2 regions of the Tepidibacillus infernus genome follow, and region 1 is predicted to be linked to the other one. Evidence: a T-box and tRNA genes for the amino acid it is inferred to sense, from the RefSeq annotation. Region 1 holds a T-box; the other holds one or more tRNA genes.
The links. A T-box is a leader RNA that pairs with one kind of tRNA and senses whether it is charged. The one in region 1 lies ahead of pheS (phenylalanine--tRNA ligase subunit alpha), so its partner is inferred to be a tRNA-Phe.
Positions count from the first base shown of each region.

Region 2: it encodes a tRNA-Phe, which carries the amino acid that the T-box ahead of pheS (phenylalanine--tRNA ligase subunit alpha) is inferred to sense. The anticodon was not compared.

Region 1 covers NZ_JBLWFI010000001.1:99,196-109,335, reverse strand. Annotated here, with positions in the region: gene pheT (phenylalanine--tRNA ligase subunit beta) at 1-262, opposite strand, end outside; gene pheS (phenylalanine--tRNA ligase subunit alpha) at 278-1,312, opposite strand; T-box leader at 1,377-1,605, opposite strand; gene TEPIDINF_RS00610 (TrmH family RNA methyltransferase) at 1,663-2,466, opposite strand; gene TEPIDINF_RS00605 (potassium channel family protein) at 2,474-3,139, opposite strand; gene sspI (small acid-soluble spore protein SspI) at 3,292-3,495, shown strand; gene TEPIDINF_RS00595 (M42 family metallopeptidase) at 3,643-4,716, opposite strand; gene TEPIDINF_RS00590 (Na+/H+ antiporter NhaA) at 4,779-5,969, opposite strand; one part of gene TEPIDINF_RS00585 (IS3 family transposase) at 6,246-6,633, shown strand; one part of gene TEPIDINF_RS00585 (IS3 family transposase) at 6,633-7,579, shown strand; gene TEPIDINF_RS00580 (Na+/H+ antiporter NhaA) at 7,690-8,856, opposite strand; gene TEPIDINF_RS00575 (B12-binding domain-containing radical SAM protein) at 8,909-10,140, opposite strand, start outside.
Region 2 covers NZ_JBLWFI010000001.1:2,334,525-2,344,664, forward strand. Annotated here, with positions in the region: gene TEPIDINF_RS11660 (YycH family regulatory protein) at 1-1,180, opposite strand, end outside; gene walK (cell wall metabolism sensor histidine kinase WalK) at 1,194-2,981, opposite strand; gene yycF (response regulator YycF) at 2,988-3,692, opposite strand; gene TEPIDINF_RS11675 (peptidoglycan DD-metalloendopeptidase family protein) at 3,931-5,436, opposite strand; tRNA gene TEPIDINF_RS11680 (tRNA-Thr) at 5,500-5,575, opposite strand; gene TEPIDINF_RS11685 (hypothetical protein) at 5,717-6,085, shown strand; tRNA gene TEPIDINF_RS11690 (tRNA-Phe) at 6,153-6,228, opposite strand; tRNA gene TEPIDINF_RS11695 (tRNA-Glu) at 6,292-6,366, opposite strand; tRNA gene TEPIDINF_RS11700 (tRNA-Lys) at 6,380-6,455, opposite strand; gene TEPIDINF_RS11705 (adenylosuccinate synthase) at 6,657-7,943, opposite strand; gene dnaB (replicative DNA helicase) at 8,180-9,526, opposite strand; gene rplI (50S ribosomal protein L9) at 9,551-9,997, opposite strand; gene TEPIDINF_RS11720 (DHH family phosphoesterase) at 9,994-10,140, opposite strand, start outside.

The DNA of each region.
Region 1 (10,140 bases):
CCTGTGCAACATTTGCCGCACCACAAATAATTTGTAAAGGTTCACCCTGACCCACGTCTACCTTACACAAACTTAATTTCTCGGCATTTGGATGCTGTTCTCGTTCTACTACATAACCGATTACTACTTTTTCTAAAGCAGGATTGCTTTTTTCTACAAGATCAACTGCTACACCACTACGAGTTAACTTTTCCGCTAATTCATATGGATCGATATCTTGAATGTCAACATATTGGGATAACCATTGATAGGATACTCTCATCTTTTCTAACCTCCCTTAAACCCGTTTAAACTGATCTAAAAATCTTAAATCGTTGGTGTAAAAATGGCGAATGTCATCAATACCATATTTTAACATAGCGATCCTTTCTACACCCATACCAAAGGCAAATCCGGAATACCTTTCTGGATCATAACCAGCCATCTCTAACACTTTTGGATGAACCATCCCTGAACCAAGGATTTCAATCCAGCCAGTATTTTTACATGTTCGGCAGCCATCTCCACCACACATCATACAGGATACATCTACCTCTGCACTTGGTTCTGTGAAAGGAAAGAAGCTTGGACGTAAGCGAATTTTTGCATGATCGCCATACATTTTCTTAGCAAAATTAAGAAGAACCCCTTTTAAATCAGTCATGGTTATGTTTTCATCAACCACAAGTCCTTCAATCTGGATAAATTGATGGGAATGAGTCGCATCATCGTCATCTCTACGGTAAACTTTTCCTGGACAAATGATTTTTACAGGAACATTTCCTTTTTTGTTTAGCATCGTCCGCACTTGAACAGGAGAAGTATGCGTCCTCATCAAGATTTCTTCTGTAATATAGAATGAATCTTGCATATCACGAGCAGGATGCTCTTTTGGTAAGTTTAATGCTTCAAAGTTATAGTAATCTGATTCTACTTCTGGACCTTCAGCTACCTCAAATCCCATACCGATAAAAATATCTTCAATTTCCTCAATCACTTTTGATAATGGATGCCTATTCCCTTGGCTTATTGGTTTACCAGGTAAAGTGACATCAATAGTTTCTTTCTCAAGTTTTTCTTCTAAAGCCTTGTTTTTTATTGCGGTCTCTTTTAAATTTAGACCCCTTTCAATTTCTTCCCTTATTTCATTAACCAACTTTCCAATGAGCGGGCGCTCTTCTGCTGAAACATTTGCCATCCCTCGTAGCACTTCTGTGATGGGCCCTTTTTTGCCTAAATATTTTACTTTTACTGCAGTTAAAGCTTGGATGTCATTTACTTGATCAATTTCCGTTAGAGCTTCTTGCTTCAATTGCTCTAATCGCTCCTTCATAACATTTCCTCCCTTGTATCATATACTTAAAAATAGCCCACAAAAAAGAGGCCTTTCATCCTTGGCAAGGGACGAAAGACCGTGGTACCACCCTAATTTATGAACAATTAAACAAGATTGATTGTTCAACTTTAGTGTCTTAACGTAGACAAAACGGATTCTCCTACTGATCCTTTTCAGAGATCTGCTCCAGAGCGAACTTCAATAAAACCATCTTAGAGATGCTTCCAGTCTATGACATCTCCTCCCTAAAAGATGGGAATTTATCTACTCTTCTCTTTCCTCGCATTCAAATATAAAATTATATCTTTGGTTATTATGTATCATTATACTGATGTATAAGCTAGACTTCAAGCCCAACCCTTTTCCATTTGCCTTACTCTCTCGTATAAAATAAGCGTTGTGGCCATTGCTACATTTAGCGATTCTGCTTTCCCAACTAAAGGGATTTTTATCATTTCATCTACTTGTTGTTTTCTTGAATCAGACAACCCTTTTGCTTCATTTCCTACTATTATAGCCACTTTTTGTGTAAGATCAACTTCAAAATAAGTTTTGCTAGCATATGGGCTTGTCCCAATCACTTTAACACCGTTTTTCTGTAACTTAGGAATAATTTGGTCTAATTCATCTTGTACGATTGACAGGTGAAAAATCGATCCCATTGCAGAACGGATTACCTTTGAATTGTATAGCTCGACTGTACTATTTCCTAAAATAATGCCTTGTACCCCGGCTGCATCTGCACTGCGAATAATTGTTCCTAGATTTCCAGGATCCTGAATTTGATCGATCAGCAAGTAAAAAGAAAATTGGTTTTCAAGCAGTTTCTCTATCTCGATATTTTTCTTTTTTAATATAGCCAAAACCCCTTGGGGGGTTTCAGTATCTGATAATTTTTCAATCACAGGTGTTGATACGGAAACAATAGGAATGGACAAGTCATACTTCTCTAGATGAAGAGCTAATGATTCTGGAAGATCCTTTCCCTGATCAAAAATTAGGGCTTCAATTTCTTGTTTTGCATCGATCGCTTCCTCAATAAGTTTGATTCCTTCAATGATGTATAACCCTTGTTCTTGTCTTCCCTTTTTACTCTTTAGTTGATACCATGTCTTAATTCTAGGATTATTGGTTGATTGAATGACTTCCATTTTTTTCTCACTTTCCATTCATGACAAAATCTTCAAACTTTCTTAAATCTTTATTATGTCCAATAACGACTAAGATATCCCCTGTTTTGATCATGTCATTTGCATCAGGGGCTACATTGATACGATGGTCATTCTTGATTGCCATGACGTTACATCCAAATCGTGCACGGATATTTAATTCAACCAAGCTTTTGTGGTTCATTTTTTCACTCGCAATAATTTCAACGATGCTATATTCATCAGACAGTTCGATGTAATCTAAAATATTCGGTGTAACCAGATTATGCGCTACCCTTGCTCCCATATCTCGTTCTGGAAAGACGACCTTTGAGGCTCCAATTTTATATAATACTTTTGCATGTAATTGATTTTGCGCTTTAACCACAATCGTTTCTACACCTAGTTCTTTTAAAAGTATAGTAGTTAAAATACTGGCCTGAATATTTTGTCCGATCGCGACAACAACCACATCAAAATTGCGGATTCCAAGTGCCTTTAACGCGGTTTCGTCAGTGGAGTCAGCTTGTACACAATGGGTAACCACGTTAACGTTTTCTTGAATCCTTTCTTCATTGATATCTATAGCCATCACTTCATAATGAAGATCATACAATTCTTTTGCTACACTTGATCCAAACCTGCCCAAACCAATCACTGCAAATTGCTTGCTCATATGGCTACTCCCTTCACCATGATTTTTTTATATTATATCATATCTACAAGCTCTTTTCCTAAAAACTAATGGTTTGATCAATATAGGGTATACTAAAAAAAATTCCATAAAAGTGACCATTTCCTTACCATTAAATATAGGAGGTTAAAGAGATGAACATTGACCTACGTCAAGCTATCATTCAAAACATAAAAGGAAAAGATGAAGAACAATTAAAAGACATGATCAATACAGCGATTAAAGATCATGAAGAAAAAACCTTACCTGGATTAGGTGTCTTATTTGAAGTGATTTGGCAACACAGTGATTCACAATCACAGAACGAAATGATTGATGCACTAAGTAAAAATATATAATAGTTTATATATTCCAACGCGCTCCGTTGTCCGTGCATTTCTTCGAATAAAACATAAGGTAAGAAATACTCTCTCAAAAGTCGCTGCTTATGGAATATATAAATGAAAAGAATGAGCCATCCAACAGAGGAGACTCATTCTTTCTTTTTATCTAGCCATGATTCCTTTTACCGTCTTTTCATCTAATCGTTTAATGACTTTCACAAGTAAATTGACTGCTTGTTCAAAATCATCTCGATGAAGAATCGCAGCATGACTATGAATGTAACGAGTAGCAATCCCTATTACTGTGGATGGGACTCCCTTTCCATACAAGTGAAAACGCCCTGCATCTGTTCCTCCCCCTGCTAATGCTTCATATTGAAAAGGAATGTTTTCTTCTTCAGCAATATCAACGACAAAATCCCTTAAGCCTCGATGAGGAACCATAGACGCATCAAATAATAAGATTTGTGGACCCTTTCCCATTTTACTCACTGCTTCATCATCTGTAACTCCTGGGGTATCGCCAGCGATTCCTACATCTATAGCAAAAGCAATATCTGGTTGAACGGTATTCACAGAAGTTTGTGCACCACGAAGACCCACTTCTTCCTGTACTGTACCTACTCCATATACAGTATTAGGATGTTGTTCATCTTTTAATCGTTTAAGCACTTCTACTGCAATCGCACAACCAATCCGATTATCCCATGCTTTTGCCATTATCATTTTTGGATTTTTCATTACTGTAAATGGAGAAACCGGTATAATTGAATCTCCAGGACGTACACCGAATTCTTCAGCTTCTTCCTTACTGCTTGCTCCAATGTCGATAAACATATCTTTTTTCTCAACTGGCTTCTTCCTAGCTTCAGGTGGTAAAATATGTGGTGGCTTAGAGCCAATGATACCAATCACTTCACCTTTTCTCGTATGTATCGTTACCCTTTGAGCAAGCATGACTTGTTCCCACCAACCTCCAAGGGGTTGAAACTTGATAAATCCATCATCTGTAATCCGTGTTACCATAAAAGCGACTTCGTCTAAATGTCCGGCAATTAAGATTTTAGGACCGTGATTTCCTTTTCTCGCAATTAAACTCCCTAAGTTATCAGTATAAACCTCATCAGCATAAGGTTCGATATACTTTCTCATCACTTCTCTAGCAGCTGCTTCATTCCCAGGTGCTCCTGGTGCTTCAGTTAATTCCTTAAACATTTGTAATGTCAAATCTTCCATTTTAACGCCCCTTTCTCATTGGAATTCCTATCCAATCTTATTATAGCGAATGATTAAAACTTTTAAAACATTTTCAACCTAATGTTCCTTTTATTTAAAGTAACATTTGGTTCTTTATTTACTTTAAAAAACCTAGCCAACACAAAAGCAATAAGCGCAATAAAGGCACTAAAGACGGCACCCATTTTTGCTGCTCCTTGAATGGTTGGGTCAGTAAATGCAGCACCTGCAACAAATAAAGCCACTGTTAAACCTAATCCAGCAATCACACCTACTAAAAAAACATCCTTATGTGACATTCCTTGTGGTAATGGAAATCCAAATTTTTCACCTAGCAAGGCAAAAGATGAGATACCTAAGCTTTTGCCCAACAATAAGGAGAGGAAAATAATCCAGGTAATTGTACCTATTCCAGAAAATTCAACTCCTGCATTTGTTAATCCAAAGACGAACAAACCAAAATCGACAAATGCTTTCCATTCATGCTCAAATTGAGCAAGAGGGGTATGGTCATCCACATCTTCTTCAAAAAGATGGTCTCTCTCCCTAGGTGCATGGGGTAGAAATGGGATAATAAAGACCAATGCCAATGCTGGGTGAATAGATGCTTTATATAGGCCAAACCAACTAAATAGCCCACCAATAATCATATATGGCCAATAATTGTTTACCTTCACCTTTCTTAAAATAAAAGCGACTCCCATCCCAATAACAGTAAGTAATAGCCAGATCGGTTGAACTGGGTGAGTTGGGTCGGGATAAAAAATGGCTATAATTCCAAGGCCTATCGCATCGTCTACAATAGCCAAAAGTAGCAAAAATGATACGGCTGGATGTTTTGCCCCAAAGATAAATCTTGCAATTAACCAAGCTAATGCAATATCTGTCGCAGTTGGAATTCCCCAACCATTTGTATAAGCTGGGTCACCAATTATGGAATTAAGAACAAAGAAAACAACAATTGGGCCTATAACTCCACCTAGTGTTGCAAATAAAGGATTAATCGCCTTTTTGATTGGATTTAAATCTCCACCTGGTAAAACACTTTGTGTGATCTCTACAGCTGCAATACCGAAGAAAAACACCATAATGATATCATTTGCAATAAAATGCAAGTCAATATCGCCAAAAATTTTGTAATGTACAAATGCCTGATACCCTTCAGGGGAAAGATTGGCCCATGCTAATGCAGCGATAACCCCCGTGATAAGTGGGATTGAGAATTCCCGTAATAATTGAATTGTTTTATACATCCCTCATCTCCTCCTTTTTAATTGTGCATATGCTTAAAAGTATATTACGAATGATTTCTAAATTGGTTTCAATTAAAATCTAGAGAAGTTTTTCCAATGAAACACATTGTTATTATTTACGATTTCCTAAGGAAAAATCATATGTAACGAAATAAAAAAAGACTCCAAGGTTGAATAAAATAAAATGTACCCTATAAGATGGACACTTAAAAAAAGTCTCCCTTGTAGGGTACTTTTATTTATAATTGAAGTAAAAAGTTGATGGAGCGGAAAACAATGTCGAAAATATTATTTACAAAACAAGAGCAGGAAATATTGAAAAAGCATCCTTATGTAAAATCTGTTAGTAAAAAAGCAATTACATATACAGATGAATTTAAAGCAAAGGCAGTTAAAGAATATGAGGAAGGGAAATTTTCACGTCAAATCTTTGAAGATGCAGGGTTTGATATTGAAATTGTTGGGATAGAACGTGCTAAATCTGCTTTAAAACGATGGCGTACTGCTTACAAAGAAAATGGTATAGCAGGACTTGAAGATTCGCGTAAAAACCATTCAGGGCGTCCATTTAAACGTGAATTAAGTATAGAAGAAAAATATGCGAGATTGGAGGCACAAAATGCATTGTTACGTGCAGAAAATGAATTATTAAAAAAGATCGATTTAGCAGAAAGGATGCTGGTAAAGAAAAAGGGAAATTAACAGCAGAACAAAAATTTCAGTTAATCCAGTATGTCATAGAAAAATACAACTTGAATCGGATGGTACGCTATCTTTGTGAATTAGTTGGGGTCTCTCGATCAGGTTATTATCGTTATTTTTCGACAGATGCACAACTTACTAGACAAGCTTATGATCAAGCAGACGAAGAAGTAAAAGAAGTTATTTTAAAAGCGTTCAATTTTCGTCGTCGTAAGAAAGGCGCACGTCAAATTAAAATGACGTTAGAAAATCAGTTTCAAATTACCTATAACCTAAAACGAATTCGTCGCATTATGAGAAAGTACGGCATCGTTTGCCCGATTCGAAAAGCAAATCCTTATCGAAGAATGGCAAAGGCTACAAAAGAGCATAGAACATTACCGAACCTATTAAATCGTGAATTTAAGCAAGGAATCGCTGGAAAAGTATTATTAACAGACATCACTTATTTAAGTTATGGAAAAGGAAAACGCGCCTATTTATCTACTATAAAAGATGCCGAAACTAATGAAATTCTATCCTATGAAGTGTCTGACAAAATAACACTAGATATCGCCCTAAATACGGTAAAGAAATTAAAGAAGAAAGGTGGAAAACTAGCGGAGGGTGCATTCATCCACTCGGATCAAGGAGTGCATTATACCAGCCCCCAATTTCAAATACTTGTGAAGAGAATGGGATTAGGTCAATCGATGTCACGTCGTGGGAACTGTTGGGATAATGCGCCGCAGGAATCGTTCTTTGGGCATTTGAAAGATGAAACGGACTTTGAATCGTGTGAAACGTTAGAAGATGTAAAACGAGAGATAAAGAGTTATATAATCTATTACAATCATTATCGAGGTCAGTGGAACTTAAAAAAGATGACGCCTGCACAATACAGACATCATCTTCTCCAAGTTGCTTAGAGTTTTTTTAAAATGTCCTTTACAAAGGGTACACTTTATTAATTTCCTTAGAGTCTTTCATCATTCATTTCATTTAGCTTAAAATATAGTTTTACGTGGGTCATTAAGACTTAATTTTGCGTACTGGTTTCTTTCATCTTTTTGATACCTAGTAGTTTGCCAAGGATAAAGGCAAAAATTGCAGCACTTGCACTAAAGAGCGCTCCCATTTTTGCTGCTCCTTGGATCACTGGATCAGTAAACGCAGCCCCTGCCACAAAGAGTGCGACTGTTAATCCCATCGCAGCAACGACACCAGCAAGGAATAATTCTTTCATTCCCATACCTGTTGGTAATGGGAAACCTAACATTTTGGCAATAGAACCTAAAATAAAGATTCCCACCGTTTTTCCGACAAGTAATCCGACAAAAACTAACCAAGTCGTTGTCCCAATTTCAGAAAACTCTACACCAGCATTGGATAAACCAAACATAAATAATCCGAAATCTACGAAGATTTTCCACTCATGTTCAAATTTCGTAAGGGTAGTATGAGAGGTCTCATCATCTTCGAATAAATGCCCATGTTCTTCTTTTGGATTTGGTAAAAATGGAATAATCACGACTAATGCTAGTGCAGGATGCAAATGAGCATTATGTAAGCCTATCCAGCTAAGAACGCCACCTAAGAGAAGATAAGGCCAATAATTGGTTACTCCTTTTTTTCTTAAAATAAAAGAGATTGCCATACCTGCAAATGTTACTAGTAACCAAATAGGTTCTACAGGATTCACAGGATCAGGATAGAAAATTGCAATGATCACTAACCCGATGGCATCATCTGCAATTGCTAATAATAATAAAAAGGAAACAGCTGGATGTTTATCACCAAAAACAAAGCGAGCAACTAGCCATGCTAGCGCGATATCCGTAGCTGTTGGAATCCCCCATCCTCTTAAATATTCTGGAGAGCCAATCAGTGAATTAAGAAGTAAATAAACAGCTACTGGCCCAAGTACTCCACCCAATGTAGCCATTAACGGATTAACCGCTTTCTTTAACGGGTTTAAATCCCCTCCAGGCGATAAGCTTTGAACGATCTCTACAGCTGCAATCGCAAAGAAGAAAACCATAAAGATATCATTTACAAAGAAATGAAAGCTAATCCCATTAAAAAACTCGCCTTCTACAAAGGTTTCATAACTGTGTGGCGAAAGATTTGCCCATAATAAAGCAACAATAACACCGGAGATCAAGGGAATGGAGAACTCCCTTAAAAGATTGACTGTCTTATGCACGTCGTTTTTCCTCCCCTATATTTTAGTCTCACTAAAACAAAATTTTATCACACTATCGTCTTTTAGTAAAATACTTTGGCTTAATTGGTGGGTTATAATAGACCGCTAGCAAAGTATTTTGTTCTTTTATTTCACCTATTGTTAAAAAAGCTTCGATATCAATAGGAACCACTTCAATCATGACATGCTTATGTAGCTCATTTTCACTTAAATCTAAATCTCGCATGAATTCCTTTAATATTTCTGTTTGTTCTTTTTTGGATAGGCTAAATTCCCACCATGTTTTTCTTGGCTTATGATTAAATTGAAGAAAGTAATCTAGTTTCATCAAACCTTGAGCAATCTCTAAATGTTGAATACCCGTTTCAATTAAAAAATCATGTAATCTGCTATACAAGGTTTCTAATTGATGGCCAATTCGGTTCCATCCTTTGCTTTCCCAATAATCTCCAAACTGCTGAAAGAAGTCAAATGCTGATGCAAACTCATAACGAACTAGATATTCAATGGTTCGATTTGTTCGTTGTGCATTCCAATATTTATCTAATACCTCTTCTACCCTTTTAATCCGAATGACATCTGAAAAAGAAAGAACGTTATTTGCCAATATTTCATAGGGTGCTTTATCCATATAAATATAACCATATTTTTTGGCTTCCTTCCAGATAGCCGTCCCTCTTAACATTTTTAAAAAACCTAGTTGTAATTCTTCTGGCCTTAACTCAAATACATCGTTAAAGGTTTTGCGAAAGGATGCATAATCTTCTTCTGGAAGTCCTGCAATTAAGTCTAAATGTTTATCAATTTTGGTGCTTTCTTTTAATTTGAGTACCGTTTCACTTAGCTTTTTAAAGTTTTGCCGACGATGAACTAAGGAATTGGTATACTCATTGGTTGATTGAACACCGATTTCGAAACGAAAGATTCCATCAGGTGCATAATCAATAAGGTATTGTAGAACATCCTGTTTCATAATATCAGCGGTGATTTCAAATTGGAATACAGTCCCTTGATGGTTTTCGATGAGAAATTGAAAGATTTCAAGTGCATATTTCTTATTGATATTAAAGGTTCGATCCACAAACTTAATCAGCTTGACACCGCTTTTGATCAATTGAAGAAGATCTTCCTTTACCCTCTCTAATGCAAAATATCTAACCCCTGTTTCTATGGAAGATAAGCAATAAGCACATGAAAAAGGACAGCCTCTGCTTGCCTCAAAATAGACAATTCGATCCTTTAGGGATTGAAGATCATCCAGATCTTTGTATGGGCTAGGAATTT
Region 2 (10,140 bases), 2.2 Mb from region 1:
CATCGATCTTATGCTGTTCTAGTTTCTTTAATAATTCAGGGCCAGAACTGGTTTTAATATATTTCGTGTCCAAATCCTGATCTAAAAGTGTCATCGATTGTTCTACTTTACTCACGATTCCATCGACTAATTGGATATTGATTTCGCCAATGAGGTACTTGTTAGTTAATAAAGGATACCCTCCTACATATTGCTGAAATGTGAAATAAGGTTGACTGGTGGCTTCAGCAAAGCCAAGATCATCAAGTTGATATTGACCCACCCAACCCCCATGTTGATTAACAAACCGAATAGAAGCAGCAAGATCATTATTCCAATCTAATTGTTTTCGATTATCTGTTACCGGCTGAAAATATGAAAATACCCGATTATTCGGGAAAAATTGCATACTTCTACTTCCGTCTGTATAAAGAACACTTTCTTTATTAGCCAATTCATATACCTTTCTAACCATGCTTGGATCAATAAATAACAATTGAATATAATCCTCGATGGAAACAGGTGTAATAAATTTACGTACTTTTTTCATTTCCAGACCTTCATTAGGTAAATAAAAAATGGGTTTTGTATTGATGTTCCTTTCCTTATTAAACGCCCAATAATATGAATACCTTGGTTGGTTTACTCCACTAGCAATGTATTTGGAAAGCTTTTTACTAGAGATTGAAGTTTCTGCTTGATACACTTTATCTTTTTGATCTGAGATAAAATAGACAATCACCTTTTCATTTTGGTCTAACACTAACCATAAGCGATTGATTTGATCAAGATACATCGTAGTCGATATCTTATAAAGAGATGATAAGACAGAGTTAGGAAGTGAAAAAGGAAAAACAATCTCTATACCTTGCTCCACTTCTATCATTTTAGTCCAATCTATAGGCTCTGAAATTGAAGTAATTTCGTAAAAAGACCAATGATCAAAATCAGCTTCTAATTGTTTAAAATCTTCACTATCTGTATTGGAGAGTGAATGAGAATTTTCCCCAAGATGGTAGATAATTTGCTTTGGCCGAATCATTTGCTTTACATCTAATTCTTGGCCAAAGGTTAATCTAGGTACATATTCTGAAGGAGATTCTTTCTCATTATTAGGACTATAAAAGATCAGGAACCATGTTAGAAATAAACTATTGGCTACTAAAACAAATAATATTATTGATTTAATTCGCTCTTTCACTTCCTGACCTCCTTTACTTCGAGACTGGAATCGTAACAATAACTCTTGTTCCTTTGTCTACTTCACTTTCAATCATAATATCTCCATCATGTGCTTTAACGATCTCTTTAGCAATGGCTAAACCAAGGCCTGTTCCACCCATTTCTCTTGATCTTGCCTTGTCAACCCGATAAAAACGTTCAAAGAGTCTAGATAGATGTTTTTTCGAGATACCAATTCCCGTATCTACTACCTCAATGATTAAATCATGATGTTTTAATCTTGCTGATACAATGATTTCTCCGCCTTCTTTGGTATATTTAAGGGCATTTGATATTAAATTATCCAATACTTGATCAATCTGATCACGATCTAATTCAACCGTTGGCAAATACTCAGGGAGATGGGAAGACAAATCGATTGATCTTTGTTTAGATTGAAATGAAAAACGATCAATGACATCTTCAATCATCTCCTTAACAGAAACCAATGTTTTGTTAGGCTTTGTTTGTTGATCATCTAAGTGAGAAAGATGTAATAAATCACTAACTAAACGAATCATCCGATCTGTTTCATGGCTAGCTACTTTGATAAATCGATGTGAGAGTTCAATGTCTTCAACAGCTCCATCTTCTAAAGCCTCAAGATAACTTTTTATTGTGGTTAAAGGGGTTCTTAGCTCATGAGAAACATTTGCCACGAAGTCCTTACGTATCTGTTCCAATTTTTGTTCCTTTGTTACGTCCTGTAGTACGATAATCATGCCAATTTCCCCACGGTTAATCCGATGAATCTTGTTAAATGTCATTTTTAATGCCTTATGTTCGTTTTCAACTTCATAATCTACAATCATACTTTCTTCCTCTTTTGCAGGGGGGAAAGAATGTAGAGAAAATAGTTGATTGATCTGTTTTTCGATAACTTCACTTTCAGAAAACCCAATAATCTCCAATGCTCTTTGGTTAACAACGATGATCCTCCCATGAGCATTTGTAGCGATAACCCCATCACTCATATGGCTTAGAATCGAGGCGAACTTCTCTTTTTCCTCTTCATTTTGGTCGATAGCTTCTTTTAATCTAACCGCCATCTTATTAAAGGTATCTGCTAAACGGCCAATTTCGTCATCCCCATATATCTTAACTCTTTGATTAAAATCCCCTTTTGTTAGTGAAACCGCTTGAGTAGTAATATCTTTAATTGGCTTTGTAATCGTTCTAGATAAAATAAAACCTAGCCATGCTGTAAATAATAAGGCAATAAGTGTTGCTGTCATTAAAATATTACTGATCCGATAAATCGTATCATATACTCCCTCAATCGAGGCTTTCATGAATACAGCACCAAGTACATTATTACCCTGCTTTATAGGCAGAGCTAAATATTTGGTACGATGTCCTGTCTTGGTATCAATCCGAATCGCTTCATCTCTTGTACCTAATAATGCCCGATTCACTTCTGTTTGATAAATTTTTTGCCCGATAATGCTTGGACTAACCTTCTCCGTAGAACTTAAAATTACACCATTACTATCAATAATCGAGACATCAACGCCATTTAACGCAAATAAATTATCTACTAAATAGTCAATATCTGCTCTTTTCTCTGCCTCTGTTTTCCCATCCTCTGTTAAATATCTTTCAAGGTTTACCGCTAATAAATTTCCCTGCGTTGCAAAAGTTTCATTAAAATTATCTAAATAATAACTCTCTAAAGATCGAATAAAATAGATTCCTATAATTTGCATCGATATTAGAATAAGTAAGAGATAAATCACAACCAATTTCCATTGAATACTTTGAAAAAACTTCCAACCTTTCAAAGGAAACTACTCCTTTTCGGATGGATAACGTAATACATAACCCAATCCCCTTCTCGTAATAATATAGGCTGGTCGGCCAGGGTCATCTTCAATCTTTTCCCGTAATCTTCTAATCGTTACATCTACAGTACGGACATCCCCAAAATAGTCGTAACCCCATACAGCCTGTAGTAAATGCTCTCTGGTTAAAGTTTGTCCAACATGTTTTGCTAAATAATATAGAAGTTCAAATTCCCGGTGGGTTAATTCTATAATCATTTCTATTTTCTTTACGATATAAGTAGATGGATAAATAGTAATTTCCCCAATTTGTATTTGTTGAGCTTGATGATTGGCTTGGTCTAAAGAATAGACTCTTCTTAAATTTGCTTTCACCCGTGCAATTAACTCTCTATTAGAAAAAGGTTTTGTTACATAATCATCTGCACCCATTTCTAAACCAAGCACTTTATCTACTTCTGTATCCTTTGCTGTTAGCATAATGATTGGTTTATCTGTAAGAGTTCTTGCTTCCTTGCAAACCTCTAATCCATCTTTGCCAGGTAACATGATATCTAATAAAATAATATCTGGATGATGATCCCTTACCTTTTGAATTGCCTCAAAACCATCAAAAGCGGTAAGGACCTCATAACCTTCCTTTTCAAAACTAAATTTTAAAATATCTGAGATTGGCCGTTCATCTTCAACAATTAAAATTCGATACTTCACCCCGTATCCCCCTTGTCTCTAACCTTATCTATTTAAGTTTATCACAAGGTATATCAATCTGAATACATAGAAAACCACAACAAAAAAACCATAAATGTGACACCCTTCTATGAGACACCCTTCTATGAATAAAGATTAAGGAGAGAAGGGTACTTCTGGAAGAAATTTATACTTTCTTCAGCATAAAAAAAAGGTAGGTTTGTCCTTGATTGAACATAACCTACCTTAGTTTACGGGATTATCTTCTTACATAATTTAATGGGTTTCTATTGCTGCCATTGACCAATACTTCAAAATGTAAATGGGTTCCTGTAGAACGTCCCGTATTTCCCATTACACCGATCTGCTGGCCTTTTGCTACTTTATCTCCACTAGAGACCATGATCTGGCTTAAATGGCCGTATAGGGTTTTCATACCATTTCCATGATCAATGATAATAGCTTTACCGTAAGCACCATTCCAACCAGCAAAAACGACTTTTCCACTATCTGCTGCTTTGATCGTACGATTACTTACTCCAGATATATCGATTCCTTCATGAGTCCTACCCCATCTTGAACCGTACTTACTGGTAATAATTCCTCCTACTGTTGGCCATAATAATGTACCAGAACCACGTGAAGAAACAATTTTAGTACCCTTCTTCACAATTTTATCTTTTGCTTCAGAAATAACCGTTTCTTTTAGAATTGTTTTTTGCGTGGTTACTCCATTTTCCTTCAATATCGAGTATTCCACACTTTTCTTACCATCGGAACCTTGTTGTACCACTTTTGTTTGGTTTGAGTACATCGATGAATCCTTTTGATAAACCACTTTGTAAGGAATTCTTTCTTGATTGATCACTGTTTCTTTTGTTTGAACAGTAACAAGCGGAGTTTTGGCTGTAACAATCACTTCGTCACCAATATTGATGAATTCACCTTTAATATTAGGATTCAATTGATATATCTGTTTCGTCGTGATGCCAAATTGTTGGGCAATTCCAGAAAGTGTATCTCCTTGTTTCACAATATATTTTTTCTGTTCTAAGGTTCCTTGTTTTAACAATGTCACCATATCTTCTGCAGATAAAATTTCTGCTGGTGTTACTTTAACCTCTTTGGTAACAACTTCTTCTTTAATTTGAATTTGATCTAGCTTTCTAATTTGTTGATTGTTTCCATCAAGAGAAGCTGCTTTTACTTTATCTTTATTCTTGTTTGGAAGAAAAGGCTGTTTGATTTGCTCAAGTATTAAATCTGCTGTTTTTTGATCTTTTACATATCCAACTACTTTTCCATTCACTACGAGTTCAACAGCTGTCGCTTGAATCGAGAAGGCATCTTTTAGAGCACTTAAAGTCTTAGCGTTATCAAACTGGCCTTTAAATTTCTTCTCTTCCTGATATGTAATCTTATTTCCAAAATTTAATGTTATCGTGCTATATGTATTCTGGGCTTGCTTTAAAACTTGCTCTTTCCATTGTTCAACTACTTCTTTATTATTAACAACCCCAACTTCTTTACCATCTAAATAGACGTGATAAAGATTTACGGCATTTGCCTGATAATAGCCTACACCAAAAAGGGTAGTCATAAGAATTGTGCCTGTAATTGAACCAATGATGATTGATCTTTTCTTATTTGATTGAATATATTGTTGTACGGTCTGAACTATTGTTTTTCCCCAATTACTAGCCTTGGTTAAGTCCTTTTGGAATTTACCTTTAAAATCGGTAAATTTATCATTGAACGTCGCCATGACAACCTCCTTTTTATGGAGTTTTTTTTCTCTCTCTCACATAAGAATGTCCTATTTTTAAAGTGGAGCCGACGATGGGACTCGAACCCACGACCTGCTCATTACGAATGAGCTGCTCTACCAGCTGAGCCACATCGGCATGTTTTAAAGCCTCCATATGTTCAAATTTACCATAATATAGCTTGTCACTTCAAGTGGAAAAATCTGAACATTTTTAGAACACTAGTAAAATGTATGCTCTTCAAGCATTCTATATACACTATATTTGAAGGGAGGCAAAATGATGAACCAAAGAAATATATTGGCTTATTTTCGATCTGTTGAAGATGCACAAAAAGCGGCAAGCGAGCTACAGCAATACAATTCAATTGAAACCCAAGTAGATCGAATAGCTTTTTATCCTGGAGACCAATTAAATGATCAGGTAAATCCCATCACAAGTCGATTTGACAGTTTAACTGATTTAACATTAGGTTCATTAGTAAATGATAACGCAGAAGTACTAGCTGCGGCAGATGTCAGTGCAAGTGGAATGGCAGATGGTAATAGAACTGCGATACCACCGAACATTTTACTAACCATTGTAATGAATGAGGATCAAGCTCCTCAGGTAGAAAACATCATCAAAAAATATAACGGAATGACTTGAGTTTATGTTTCAGAAAATAGAAAAACCTACTTATTAAAGTAGGGAAAGCGGAAAGTATATCATTTTATGGTGGTTCGGGACGGAATCGAACCGCCGACACGAGGATTTTCAGTCCTCTGCTCTACCGACTGAGCTACCGAACCTTATTATAAAAAAACATTAAAATCGCAAAGCTAACGGGATTCCGACGCGTAGCTAGTCCCGTATGGTGACCCGTAGGGGATTCGAACCCCTGTTACCGCCGTGAAAGGGCGGTGTCTTAACCACTTGACCAACGGGCCATACGCATAAAAATGGTGAGCCATACAGGATTCGAACCTGTGACACCCTGATTAAAAGTCAGGTGCTCTACCTGCTGAGCTAATGGCTCACAACTTGTCCTCTTGGACACAAAAAATATATTACCACGATAGAAATTAATATGCAACCTTTTTTGCACATTTTTCAAAAAGATTCTTTATTCTACAAATCCAACTTTCAGAATTAAAAACCCACAAAAGTGATGGCTTCTTTAAAAACTATTGCGATTCCTTTTGTGGGTTCTATGATCATATTGAAAAAAATAGATGGCCTATGCAAATACGCCTTTTATCATATTTGTTTGTTCTCGATTTGGCCCTACTGAGAAGATGGCAATAGGGATTCCAGTGAGTTGGGAAATTCGTTCGATATAATGACGAGCATTTACTGGTAAGTCATTTAAATTACGAACACCGGTAATATCTTCATCCCATCCAGGTAGCTCTTCATAAACAGGCACACATTCAGCTAACACCCTTAAATTGGCGGGGAACTCCTCAATGATTTCTCCGTTATACTTATATGCTTTACAAATTTTTAATGTAGGAATACCTGTCAATACATCAATTGAATTTAAAGATAACTCGGTAATTCCGCTAACACGTCGAGCATGTCTTACAACCACACTATCAAACCAGCCTACTCGTCTAGGTCTTCCTGTCGTTGTTCCATACTCGTTGCCGACTTCACGAATTCGATCACCTATTTCATTATTCAATTCAGTAGGAAATGGCCCATCGCCAACACGAGTCGTATAGGCTTTTGCAACACCTACAACATGATGAATTTTTGTTGGACCTACACCAGAACCAATCGTCACTCCACCTGCCACAGGATTAGATGAAGTGACAAATGGGTAAGTACCTTGGTCAATATCAAGCATAACCCCTTGGGCTCCTTCAAATAATACCCTTTTCCCTTGGTCAATGGCATCATTTAAAACGACAGAAGTATCAACCACGTAAGGTCTGATGATTTCACGATATATCGCATATTCCTCTAAAATTTTCTCTGCTTTAAACCCATCTGTTTCATAAAATTTTTCAAATAGACGGTTTTTCTCTTCAAGATTCCTTCTTAATTTTTTTTCAAATTCCTGTTCATCTAACAAATCAGCGATACGAATCCCAACTCTAGCCGCTTTGTCCATATATGCGGGTCCAATTCCTTTACCCGTTGTTCCGATTTTGTTACTACCTTTTCTTTCTTCTTCTACAAGATCCAACTTAATATGGTAAGGCATGATCACATGCGCACGATTACTAATTCTTAAATTCTTTGTACTAAATCCTTGTTCATGAATATAGTTAAGTTCTTGGACTAATGCCTTGGGGTCAATCACCATTCCATTGCCAATCACACATATTTTATCACTATAAAAAATCCCAGATGGTATAAGATGCAGCTTAAATTTCTTTCCATCAATTGTGATCGTATGACCTGCATTATTCCCACCTTGATACCTTGCAACAACTTCCGCTTTTTCAGCTAGATAATCGGTAACCTTTCCTTTTCCTTCGTCTCCCCATTGTGTTCCTACTACAACGACAGTAGACATGGAAACACCTCCAGTTTTTTGTCCTTTAAAAGTCGTATTTCAATACATATAAAGTTTAGCAATGCTTATTCCCCTTGTCAACGACAAATACGACCATTTAATTAAATATATATATTATTATTCGTATTTTTGCTTCATTTTGTTAACGTTTTAAATGATTTTGATAAAAAAAACGAAGGAAACTCTTCTGGAAAATAGAAAGAATCCTTCACTTATTTTTCTTGTTTATTTCGTTTTTATTCTTCATTATGTTGTTCTTTAGCATAATTTACGAATTTATTAAAATTCTTTAAGAATACCAATTCTACTTTACCAACCGGTCCGTTTCTTTGTTTAGCTATAATAATTTCGATAATATTTTGTTTTTCTGTTTCCGGATTATAATAATCATCGCGATACAAAAAAGCAACAATATCTGCATCCTGCTCAATACTACCAGATTCACGGATATCTGATAACATTGGCCTTTTATCTTGTCTTTGTTCTACTGCACGACTTAACTGGGATAATGCGATAATTGGAACATTTAGTTCCCTAGCAATCCCTTTAAGCTGTCTAGAAATCTCCGAGATCTCCTGTTGGCGATTATCAGATTTGCCACGGCCATGGATCAATTGCAAATAGTCAATGACAATAAGGCCTAACCCTTTTTCCACTTTTAATCTTCTACATCTGGAACGGATGTCGTAGACCGTCACACCTGGAGAATCATCAATATATATTGGTGCTTCAGACAAGGTAGTCATGGCCATCGTCAACTTTTGCCAGTCGTGCTCTTCCATCATACCAGTACGCAATTTGTGAGCATCAATATTTCCCTCTGCAGAAATCATCCTTTGGACGAGCTGACTAGCTGACATCTCCAAACTAAAGATCGCAACAACTTCCTTTGCCCTTGCCGCCACATTCTGAGCTACATTTAAAGCAAATGCGGTTTTCCCCACACTAGGTCTAGCTGCTAGGATAATCAAATCAGATTTCTGAAAGCCAGATGTCATTTTATCTAAATCTGTAAACCCAGATGGAATCCCTGTGATATCTCCTTTATGATGGTGCAAGAATTCAATACGATCCAACGTTTCCATCAATACGTCCTTAATCGGAATAAATCCATCTTTTGATCGTTTTTGTGAAATCTCTAGGATACGTTTTTCTGCATCTCCTATGATTTCTCCTATATCATCACTGCCAATATAACCAGTGCTTGCAATTTCCGTTGCTGCACGGATCAATCGCCTTAAAATTGCTTTTTCTTCAACAATTTTGGCGTAATATTCAACATTGGCTGCTGTCGGTACTGCATTTGCAAGGTCTGTAAGATAAGAAACACCCCCTACTTCCTCTAGCAGCTTTTTAGTTTGTAGATCCGCAGTTAACGTAATCAGATCAACAGGTTCACCCATTTCAGATAACTCGATCATAGATCGATAGATCTTTTGATGAGCACTACGATAAAAATCATCAGGTGATAGAATCTCCATAACGGTGATTAGCGCTTCTTTTTCTAATAGAATTGCACCTAAAACAGCCTGTTCCGCTTCCACATTTTGCGGTGGAATTCGATCTAAAAAAAGTTCACTCATGAGAGTTCCCCTCTATCTTAGTCTCTATTTTTCTTCGACAACTTGTACTTTAATCGTTGCAGTTACTTCTGGATGAAGTTTTATCAATACTTGAGTATAACCTAAATGACGAATCGGTTCATCTAATAAAATTTTCCTTTTATCAATGTTTATATTTTGCTTTTTTAATTGGTCTGCGATCTGTTTTGTTGTAATTGCACCAAACAATTTACCGCCCTCACCTGCTTTAGAGGGAATAGTAATCGTTATTTTCTCTAGTTCCTCTGCCAATTTCTTTGCATTTGTTAATTCATCCGCTTTTCTTTTTAGTTCACTTTGTTTATGAGCTTCTAACTCTTTTACATTACCTGTTGTCGCTTCTTTGGCTAATCCTTTAGCTATCAAAAAATTTCTAGCGTATCCATCAGATACTTCCTTAATATCACCTTTTTTCCCTTGTCCTTTTACATCCTTTAGCAAGATCACTTTCATATGGTTAATCCTCCTTCTTGTTGATATGTTTGTAATACCTCTATCAATCTTGTTTCTGCTTCTTCAACGGTAACTCCTTCTAACTGAGCAGCAGCATTTGTTAGATGGCCACCGCCTCCCATTCTTTCCATTATTAATTGTAC